3 regions of the Kluyvera sp. 142486 genome follow, and region 1 is predicted to be linked to each of the others. Evidence: riboswitches for the same ligand, from Rfam matches in the RefSeq annotation. Region 1 holds a riboswitch; each other region holds the start of a gene.

Evidence for each region. Region 1 has a riboswitch for thiamine pyrophosphate ahead of thiC (phosphomethylpyrimidine synthase ThiC). Riboswitches for the same ligand answer to the same signal wherever they lie in the genome.
Region 2: it holds a riboswitch for thiamine pyrophosphate, as region 1 does, so the genes downstream of both, thiM (hydroxyethylthiazole kinase) here and thiC (phosphomethylpyrimidine synthase ThiC) in region 1, are expected to answer to the same signal.
Region 3: it holds a riboswitch for thiamine pyrophosphate, as region 1 does, so the genes downstream of both, thiB (thiamine ABC transporter substrate binding subunit) here and thiC (phosphomethylpyrimidine synthase ThiC) in region 1, are expected to answer to the same signal.

What each region holds. Positions count from the first base shown of each region.
Region 1 is NZ_JBKHUI010000028.1:10,228-13,504, forward strand. Features, by position in the region: gene hemE (uroporphyrinogen decarboxylase) at 1-60, opposite strand, end outside; gene nudC (NAD(+) diphosphatase) at 101-874, opposite strand; gene rsd (sigma D regulator) at 972-1,457, shown strand; TPP riboswitch at 1,632-1,741, shown strand; gene thiC (phosphomethylpyrimidine synthase ThiC) at 1,825-3,277, shown strand, end outside.
Region 2 is NZ_JBKHUI010000005.1:74,394-77,670, forward strand. Features, by position in the region: gene thiD (bifunctional hydroxymethylpyrimidine kinase/phosphomethylpyrimidine kinase) at 111-911, opposite strand; gene thiM (hydroxyethylthiazole kinase) at 908-1,693, opposite strand; TPP riboswitch at 1,728-1,824, opposite strand; gene ACLGE8_RS07660 (hypothetical protein) at 2,160-3,277, shown strand, end outside.
Region 3 is NZ_JBKHUI010000009.1:142,579-145,855, reverse strand. Features, by position in the region: gene thiP (thiamine/thiamine pyrophosphate ABC transporter permease ThiP) at 1-1,016, opposite strand, end outside; gene thiB (thiamine ABC transporter substrate binding subunit) at 992-1,975, opposite strand; TPP riboswitch at 2,006-2,106, opposite strand; gene sgrR (HTH-type transcriptional regulator SgrR) at 2,142-3,277, opposite strand, start outside.

The sequences.
Region 1 (3,277 bases):
CACATCTACAGGCTGGCGCAGCAGTGCACGCAGATAACGATCGTTCTTCAGTTCGCTCATGTTTACATTCCTTTAGCGTTGATGCGTGCAGTGTAACATGTCAGTCGTAATCAGCCCGACACATTGCCACGGTATCTTCGATAAGACGACGCGCGACGGTGCCCGGTGGAGGTAAGAGAGGAAGATCGTCATAGCGATACCAGTTGGCGTTAAGCAGCTCTTTGGGGTCGATAACGATATCGCCGCTGTCGTACTCTGCCATAAAGGCAGTCATCAGCGACTGCGGGAACGGCCACGGCTGGGAAGTGACATAGCGCAGGTTTTTTACCTTAATACCGCTCTCTTCCATCACTTCACGCGCCACCGCCTGCTCTAAGGTTTCGCCCACCTCGACAAAACCGGCCAGCACGGTATGCACGCCGTTGCGATGGCGAACGTGTTGGGCAAGGAGAATGGAGTCGTCACGGCGAATGGCGACGATAATGCACGGTGCAATCTGCGGGTAGTAGCGTTCACGGCAGTGGCTGCACAGCATGGCCCATTCGGTTTTGCTGGGGTGCATCGTGTGGCCGCAGTAGCCGCAGAATTTATGCGAACGATAAAACTCCGCCAGCTGCACGCCGCGCCCGGCAAGCTGGAACAGGCCCACGTCCTGGTCAAGAACCTGGCGCACGGTGCCCATATCATGACGCTTCTGCTGCTGTACCAGCCACACCGGGTCACTTTCCCACTCGCCAATCTGGAGTGCGTGCTGACCCACAAGATCGAAATTTACCGCTTCGCCATATGGTAATTCCCCGCCGGGCAACCATAATTTTTGTTCGTGGCTGACTATCCACCAGCCGCGATCCCATTTTTCAATTATACGATCCATATCTCTTGCGCTACCTTTGCTTCACAGGCATGTTGTTAACATTATTATTACATAATGACGTGAGCAGATTTTAATCTTATCGATGCGGGGTCAACCTATGTTAAACCAGTTAGAAAGTCTAAAAGAGCGCATCCATGGACACCACAAACTGGTCGACCGTTGGCTGAATATTCGTAAGCACCTGCTCGTGGCTTACTACAATCTGGTTGGCCTTAAGCCTGGCAAAGAATCGTTCATGCGTCTTAATGAAAAAGCGCTCGATGATTTTTGTCAGCGTCTGGTCGACTATCTGTCCGCCGGTCATTTCAGTATTTATGAACGCATTATCCATAAAATGGAAGGCGACAGTCCGCTTTTAAACGCCAGCAAAATCTGGCCGCTGCTGGACGCCAATACCCAACAAATTATGGACTACTACGACTCTACGCTGGAGAACGCTATCGACCAGGATAACGTGTATGAATTCCAGCAGGCGCTGTCTGATATCGGGGAAGCGCTGGAGGCCCGTTTTCTGTTAGAAGACCAGCTCATCATGCTGACCTTCGAGGCGCTCGGCCAGGATGAAATAAAACGCCCGGCTTGAGATTTGCCGCATTAACGAGTAGTTTACATTCATTACCTCTACCCTAAATACTTCGAGTTGCAGGAAGGCGGCAAGGGAGTGCATCCCCAGGAGCGTACATAAGTACGTGACTGGGGGGTGCGCGAGCGCAGCCAACGCACCTGCAGCTTGAAGTATGACGGGTACATTTGAGGTTACTTCTTGTCGGAGTGCCCAGTGCGCAAGCACGGGCTGAGACCGTTAATTCGGGATCCGCGGAACCTGATCAGGTTAAGACCTGCGAAGGGAACAAGAGTCAATCTATAGTCGCATCGCCCAGGGGCGATCTTCTCTCTTGCTTCATCCGTCGTCTGACAAGCCATATCCTTACTTTTATCTGGAATGAGCTATGTCTGTCACTACTAAACCATCACGCCGCGAGCAGCGCGCCCAGGCTCAACACTTTATCGATACCCTGGAAGGCACCGCGTTCCCGAATTCCCAACGTATCTACATCACCGGTTCGCAGCCCGATATCCGCATTCCGATGCGCGAAATTCAGCTCAGCCCGACGCTGATTGGCGGCAACAAAGAGAACCCGCAGTTCGAAGCAAACGAAGCGGTGCCGGTATACGACACCTCCGGCCCTTACGGCGACCCGGACGTCGCGATTAACGTTCAGCAGGGTCTGGCCAAGCTGCGCCAGCCGTGGATTGCCGCTCGTGACGATAGCGAAGAGCTGGACGACCGTAGCTCTGCCTACACCAAAGAGCGTCTGGCCGATGATGGGCTGGACGATCTGCGTTTTAACGGCCTGTTGACGCCGAAGCGCGCCAAAGCGGGTAAATGCGTTACTCAGTTGCACTATGCCCGTCAGGGGATTGTGACGCCGGAAATGGAGTTCATCGCCATCCGCGAAAACATGGGCCGCGAGCGTATTCGCAGTGAAGTATTGCGCCACCAGCACCCAGGCATGGCCTTTGGCGCACGCCTGCCGGAGAACATCACGCCGGAATTCGTACGTGATGAAGTCGCCGCCGGGCGCGCCATCATTCCTGCCAATATTAACCACCCGGAATCTGAGCCGATGATCATCGGCCGCAACTTCCTCGTGAAGGTGAACGCCAACATCGGTAACTCAGCGGTGACCTCTTCCATCGAAGAGGAAGTGGAAAAACTGGTGTGGTCCACCCGCTGGGGCGCAGATACGGTGATGGACCTGTCGACCGGCCGCTATATCCACGAAACCCGTGAATGGATCCTGCGTAACAGCCCGGTTCCGATCGGCACCGTGCCGATCTATCAGGCGCTGGAGAAGGTCAACGGGATCGCTGAAGATCTTACCTGGGAAGCGTTCCGCGATACGCTGCTGGAGCAGGCTGAACAGGGCGTCGACTACTTCACCATCCACGCGGGCGTGCTACTGCGCTACGTGCCGATGACCGCCAAGCGCCTGACCGGTATCGTCTCTCGCGGCGGTTCCATCATGGCGAAATGGTGTCTCTCTCATCACCAGGAAAACTTCCTCTACCAACATTTCCGCGAAATCTGTGAAATCTGTGCCGCCTATGACGTATCGCTGTCGCTGGGGGACGGTCTGCGTCCGGGCTCCATTCAGGATGCCAACGACGAAGCCCAGTTCTCCGAACTGCACACGCTGGGCGAGCTGACCAAAATCGCCTGGGAGTACGATGTTCAGGTGATGATTGAAGGCCCGGGCCACGTGCCGATGCAGATGATTCAGCGCAACATGACCGAAGAGCTGGAACACTGCCACGAAGCACCGTTCTACACCTTAGGGCCGTTGACCACCGACATCGCGCCGGGCTACGACCACTTCACCTCCGGCATTGGCGCGGCAA
Region 2 (3,277 bases), on a different contig from region 1:
TGGATATCCTGCTCAACACTTTTGAGCAGGATAAGCCTGGTACCGGGAGTGTGGAATGTCCAACTTTTAGCAGATTTTAAGCACAACCAACTGGCACGCTGGCCGGACAGTTACCACCACTCGTGGAAATGGTGCACCGGCCCAATACCTTCGCCTACCTGTAAGGTATCGGCCTGCGCCAGCGCCTGCGACAGCCAGGCTTTGGCGACAGGAACCGTCTCCTGCCAGCTTGCGTGGCGCGGCCTCAATGCCGCCAGCGCCGCCGACAGCGTACAGCCCGTGCCGTGGGTATTTTTGGTCACCACGCGCGGGGCGGTGAAACGCATTTCTCCCTCGGCGGTAAACAGCCAATCGGGGCTTTCAGCATCATCAAGATGGCCGCCTTTCATCAGCACCGCTTCGCAGCCGAGCGCTCGCAGCGCTCGTCCCTGCTCCAGCATTTCACGCTCGTTACGAGCATGCGGCGTATCAAGCAGCGCCGCGGCCTCCGGCAGGTTTGGCGTGATCAGAGAGACCTGCGGTAGCAGGCGCTGGCGCAGCGTCTCAACGGCGGATGGGGAAAGCAGCGGGTCACCGCTTTTAGCCAGCATCACCGTATCCAGCACCACGTTCTGGATATGATAGCGTTGCAGGCGCTCGGCCACGGCCTCAACGATATCCGTCTCCGCCAGCATGCCAATTTTGGTGGTGTCGATGCGCACATCGCTGAACACGGAGTCGAGTTGCGCGGCGACAAAGTCAGGTTCAATACGATAAACCGACTGCACGCCACGGGTGTTCTGCGCCACCAGCGCGGTGATGACAGAACAGCCGTAGGCGCCAAGCGCCGAGAAGGTTTTCAGGTCGGCCTGAATACCCGCGCCGCCGCTAGGATCGGTTCCGGCAATCGTCAGTGCATTAATACGTTTCATACCGCGACCTCCCCGTGCATCACGTACAAGGCATCGAGAAACGCGGGAACAAAGCTGCCCGGCCCTCGTCCCTGCGCAGCAATCTGCCCCGCCCGCTTCATCACCGCGCAGGCCCCCGCGACGTTCAGCAAGCGGTCGCCAGGTAAAGCACAGCTCGCTGCCACGACGGCCGAGAGCGCGCAACCGGTGCCGACCACACGAGTCATCAATGGGGAACCACCGTTCACCGCCAGCGTTCGTTCACCGTCGGTGACATAATCAACCTCGCCGGTCACCGCAACAATCGCCCCGCTTTGGCGCGCCAGTTTCTGCGCCGCCGGCAGCGCCGCCACAGCGGTATCTGTGGTATCCACACCGCGCCCACCCTGGCTTTCGCCCGCCAGCGCCATTATTTCTGAGGCATTGCCACGAATTGCCGCCGGGCTCATCTGCACCAGTTCGCGGCAGAAATCACTGCGCAGCGTCAACGCGCCTACCGCCACTGGATCGAGCACCCACGGCGTTCTCGCCCGGTTCGCGCTCTCCACCGCCGCCCGCATCGCCTGCGCACGAGGCTGGGTTAAGGTGCCGACGTTAATCAATAATGCGCTGGCAATGGCCGAGAACTGCGCGGCTTCACCGGGATCAATAACCATTGCTGGCGATGCGCCGAGCGCCAGCAGCACGTTGGCGGTAAAGGTCTGGACGACATCGTTAGTCATACAGTGAACAAGGGGAGAATGTTGCTGCAGAAGGTGTACGGTGTGCGCAAATTGCGCGGGACTTAGCAGGTCGGCTTGCATGGTTTGCTCCTGCCAAAACGCGAAGAAGCAATGACCAGACGGTCTCTGACTTCCCTACGCTGGCATTATCCAGATCAGGTGGTACGGGTTTTTCTCAGCCTTCACAAGGAAGGGCACCCCGAGTCAAATTGGTTATAAAACAATAATTTATAAACAACAAAGTTGTAGTTACTTAGTGTAACCGGGGGCATGGATGAGGCGCAAGAAATTTCGATTAATCACATCTCGAATAGCGTAATCATGTAATAGGCACTTGCATGACATTTATAGACTTTTATCTTCCTCTTTAGAGGCTTTTTAATTTTTTTAACTACACGAAAGTTTTTATTTCGAAGTGATAGGAAAAGATTGGAAGAAAGCTATTAACTTTCCTAAGATACTTCATACCCTAGCAAGCAACCTTATCCTGTAAGGGAAACCATTACACAATCATTGTGTGACTCTGCTTCTAATGGCAGGACTACACATGGAGGGGGTTCCACGTTTTATCATGGCTACAGCAAGTGCTATCAATAAAATTACCAAAATGCTCGCCCTGGCTTTCAGGAATGCAAATATGGAAGAAGCGACTACCTCTTTCCGTATGGCAAAAAAGAAAATGGAGGGTGAAGGTATAACCTATGAACAGCTATTTAATGTTGAAATCTATGAAGGCGCGGCCCCCTCTCATAATTCTAGCCAACGTGAAACCGAGTTAGTAGAAAAATATAATCAACTCCTTCAACGAGCTAAACAACTCAAGACAGAGTTAGAGATAGCGACATCTTCTGGCTCAGCTTCTGCTGAATTACATCAGGTAAAAGCGGAATTAGAAAATGCTTACGATCAGATGAGTAACCAGACTAACGAAATCGTACGCTTGCGTAGGGAGTTACATTATAAAAAATACACCCTCAAAAATTTAGCGACCTGGATGACTATCGGGGGGGTAGTAGCATTCTTTATCGGGATGAGCAACAGCGGCACTAAAACCGTGTATGTAGATCGACCTGTACCAACCACAGCGCCTGCTACGGTTCCTGTAAATCATTCTAGCGAGTCTAATGATGAGAGCGAGGCCGTTATTGATAATTTAGCTAAGCAGGCCCCTGTAGTACTTCCTACCGCAGTTAAAACCTGGACATTGTCTTACGGCGCTATTAATAGCAAAGGGGCGATGATTCCTCTTGTCATCACTCAATATAGCGATGGTACGATTAAAGATAATACAGGTGAAGAGTTCAACAAGCCGGGTGGAAGCACTTTCTATGCTGATAACGATTATAAATTCTCTATCAACGGTAAAGAGTTTTTAACCGATAATACACCTCCCGGTATTGCTGCAAGATTTCTCCCCAACCAGGTTAAACAAGACTTGAATAAAGCCATCAACAACGGTTGTGATGTCTACATGACATCTTATGATGGCAAATTAATTAGTCTGGCGATCTGTAAGAACTTTATGTTTTTCAACGACGTTAATAATTATGGTGAGGTTAAGAAATACACTTACGACAGTATTAATGAAAATGGTGAAATGAAATATATTAAAGATGACAGTAACAAATACATCATCGCCAAAGGCATTAGTCTTTTCATCAACGA
Region 3 (3,277 bases), on a different contig from region 1:
ATGGCGATGCGTAACGAGGTGCCCAGCGCTTGCCAAAGTACCGGCTGGGTAAAGACCTGGAACATGGATGGGTTGATGCCGTCAACCACCACCGCCAGCAGCGGGGGCAGCAGCAGCAGCAGGGTGAGGAGAATCAACAGTGTGTCGGTTACCCGGCTGTGCCAGCGGTCATCCGGGTCGCGCCAGCCGTGAACGTGGCTGTTGCCGACGGCAATCGCCCGGCTTAATCGTTGGCTTAATAGCACCAGCATCAGACAACACCCCATCTGAATCAGCGCCAGCATCGCTGCGCGTGCCGGATCATAATCAAAATTCAGCGACTGGTAGATAGCCAGCTCGATGGTCGTCGCGGAAGGCCCGCCGCCGAGTGAAAGCACGGTGGCAAAGCTGGCGAAGCAGAGCATGAAAATCAGGGTGGCGATGGGCAGGATCTGCCGACGCATCCACGGCCACTCCACCAGACGGAAGAACGGGGAGCCGCGCATTCCCAGTTGAGCAGCAAGCTGGCGCTGCTCGCCGGGGATCTGCTCCAGCGCCTGTAATAGCAGACGGGTCGCCATTGGCATATTAAAGAAGACGTGCGCCAGCAAAATGCCCTGCAGGCCGTAGGGCGAGAAGCTCCACTGCCAGCCAAGCCAGGCAAAAAGCTGGGCCAGCCAGCCCTGGCGACCGTATACGCTCAGAATGCCGAAGACGGCGACCAGCACCGGGAGAATCAGCGTCATCGCGCACAACCGCAGCAGCAGCGTGCGGCCTGGGAAACGCCGTCGGTAAAGCGCCCGGGCAAGGAAAATCGCGGGGACGACCGACAGCAGCGCCGACAGGAACGCCTGCCAGAAGGAGAAACGCACCACGTGCCACAGATAGCTATCGCCGAGCAGCGTTGACCACGACGTTTCCGGCGCGTTTAGCCACAGCGCCAGAAACGCCGCCAGCGCGACGGCAACCATCAGCGTGGTTGCCGTCAGCCCTGGATACAGCCAGCGAGGGATTAGCGGCTGGCTGCGCGAAGCCATGCGTTAATCCAGTTTTGACGTTCGGAGGCCACCTGCTGCGGGGTGAATTCCAGCGCAGTTTGCGGTTTCACCAGGCCATTAAAGCCTTCTGGCAGCGTGACGTTGGTCACCGGATACATCCAGTTGCCGGTTGGAATGGTGTTCTGGAAGGCCGGAGAGACCATAAACTTCAGGAACTCGTCAGCCAGTTTCTGCTGTTTGCTGGCTGCGGTTTTCGCTGCCACTTCCACCTGCAGATAGTGGCCTTCGCTAAAGTTCGCCGCCGCGTAGTTGTCCTTCTTTTCGTCGATAATGTGGTACGCCGGAGAGGTGGTGTAGCTCAGCACCAGGTCGCTTTCCCCTTTCAGGAACAGACCGTAGGCTTCACTCCAGCCTTTGGTGACGGTGACCGTTTTCGCCGCCAGTTTCTGCCAGGCTTCCGGGGCTTTGTCACCGTAGAGTTTTTGCATCCACAGCAGCAGGCCAAGGCCCGGCGTGCTGGTGCGTGGGTCTTCATAAATTACGCGCCATTTCTGGTCGCTCTCAACCAGTTCCTTCAGGCTTTTCGGCGGGTTCTTCAGCTTGTTTTTATCGTAGACGAAGGCGAAGTAACCGTAGTCGAACGGCACGAAGGTGTCGTTGTTCCAGCCGCCCGGTACGGTAACGGCGGTGGCGGGAACGTTGCTTTTAGCAAACAGCTTGGTGTCGGTTGCTGCCTGCAGCAGGTTGTTATCCAGCCCCAGCACCACGTCGGCTTTGCTGTTTTTGCCTTCCATGCGCAGACGGTTGAGCAGCGAAACGCCGTCTTCCAGCGCCACGTACTTCAGCTCGCAATTGCAGTCGGCTTCAAACGCTTTTTTCACCGCCGGGCCAGGGCCCCAGTCGGCGGCAAAGGAATCATAGGTGTAGACAGTCAGTACAGGTTTGGCGAGGGCCGGAGCGGCAACCAGCACCAGCAGGGGGAGTAATTTTTTGAGCACTTTGCACCTTTATAAAATGGTGGCAAAGGATTTTGAGTTAGCCTCAAATCCCTTCGCCGGGATTATCCGGATCAGGTTCGACGGGTATTTTCTCAGCTCGCGCACTCGGCGCAGCACCCCGTTGAGAACGGCACATTGTAATGATTACGTGAATAAATCAAAAGCCTTAAGGATCCGGCGGTGCAAACCAGGCCGATTTAAAGTCGAACCAGCCCAGGGTGTTCATGCGAACGCCGCGCATACTGCGCTGGCCTTGTAGCATCAGCCAGTGGTGGATCAGCGGTACAATGGACTGATTTGCCAGCAGACTTTGGCACCAGTCGGGCAGTGAAAGTTCTCCTATGCGCCAGCGCTGCGCGTCCTGCTCCCAGTCGATGGGAATACAGTGGCGGATCAGCGGCACTTCATAAAGGTAGGCAAAGATCGAGAAGTCGAGCGGTAGCGTAAAGTTGGCGCTGTTCAGCCAAATATCGCTGACCACTTCCCCGCGATGCCACTCGTCGTAATCCACTTCCTGAATAACCAGTTTGACCTGATGGGCCGCCAGCAGCGCTTCCATGATCTGACCGATCGTCCGGTGTTCAACGTGATCGCGGTAGTAGGTGAGGGTGACCGACTCAAGACCTGCCGGTTTCTCGCAGGCGTGGCTGCGGGCATGGTGCCATCGGGGCAGCAGGCCGTAGGCCGGGAACCAGTGGCTCTGGTGCTGCTCGCCCGCGTGATACAGCAGGTTGTTCGGGTGGAAAATGTGGCTCAGCCACTGACGTACCGCCGGGTTGTTGCCGCGTGAACTGCGCGCGTCAAACAGCAGATAGTAGCAGCCCTCTTCGAGGCGGCTTTCCACCGCTTTTTCGCTCTGGGTGGTACCCTGAAGCGTCAGGCCGCCGTTCGGCTCGTCGCTGATTTCCGGCAGCACCCAAACGTTCACCTCGTCAATCAGCGCCCGGAAACCGAAATAGTCATCAAACGCATGAATCTTCAGCTGGTTTTGATTGTTGCGGGCGACGGCATACGGCCCGGTACCCACCGGCATGCGCGAGAAATCGCTGAGCGATTGCCACTCACGCGGCAGAATCATCGCTGATACCTGGCCCAGCAGCCATGGCAGCCAGCGGTCGGGCTCGCTCAGATGGACATCGAGCGTCCAGGCGGTAGGGGAATGAATGCGCGTGATGTTGGAAAAGAGCGACAGCGTCATGCTGCGATGCAGTGAACTGATAACGTCGTCCATCTCCAGTTCGCGGCCGTGATGAAAATGAATGCCGGGACGCAAGTAAAAACGCCAGTGTAATGGGGATATGG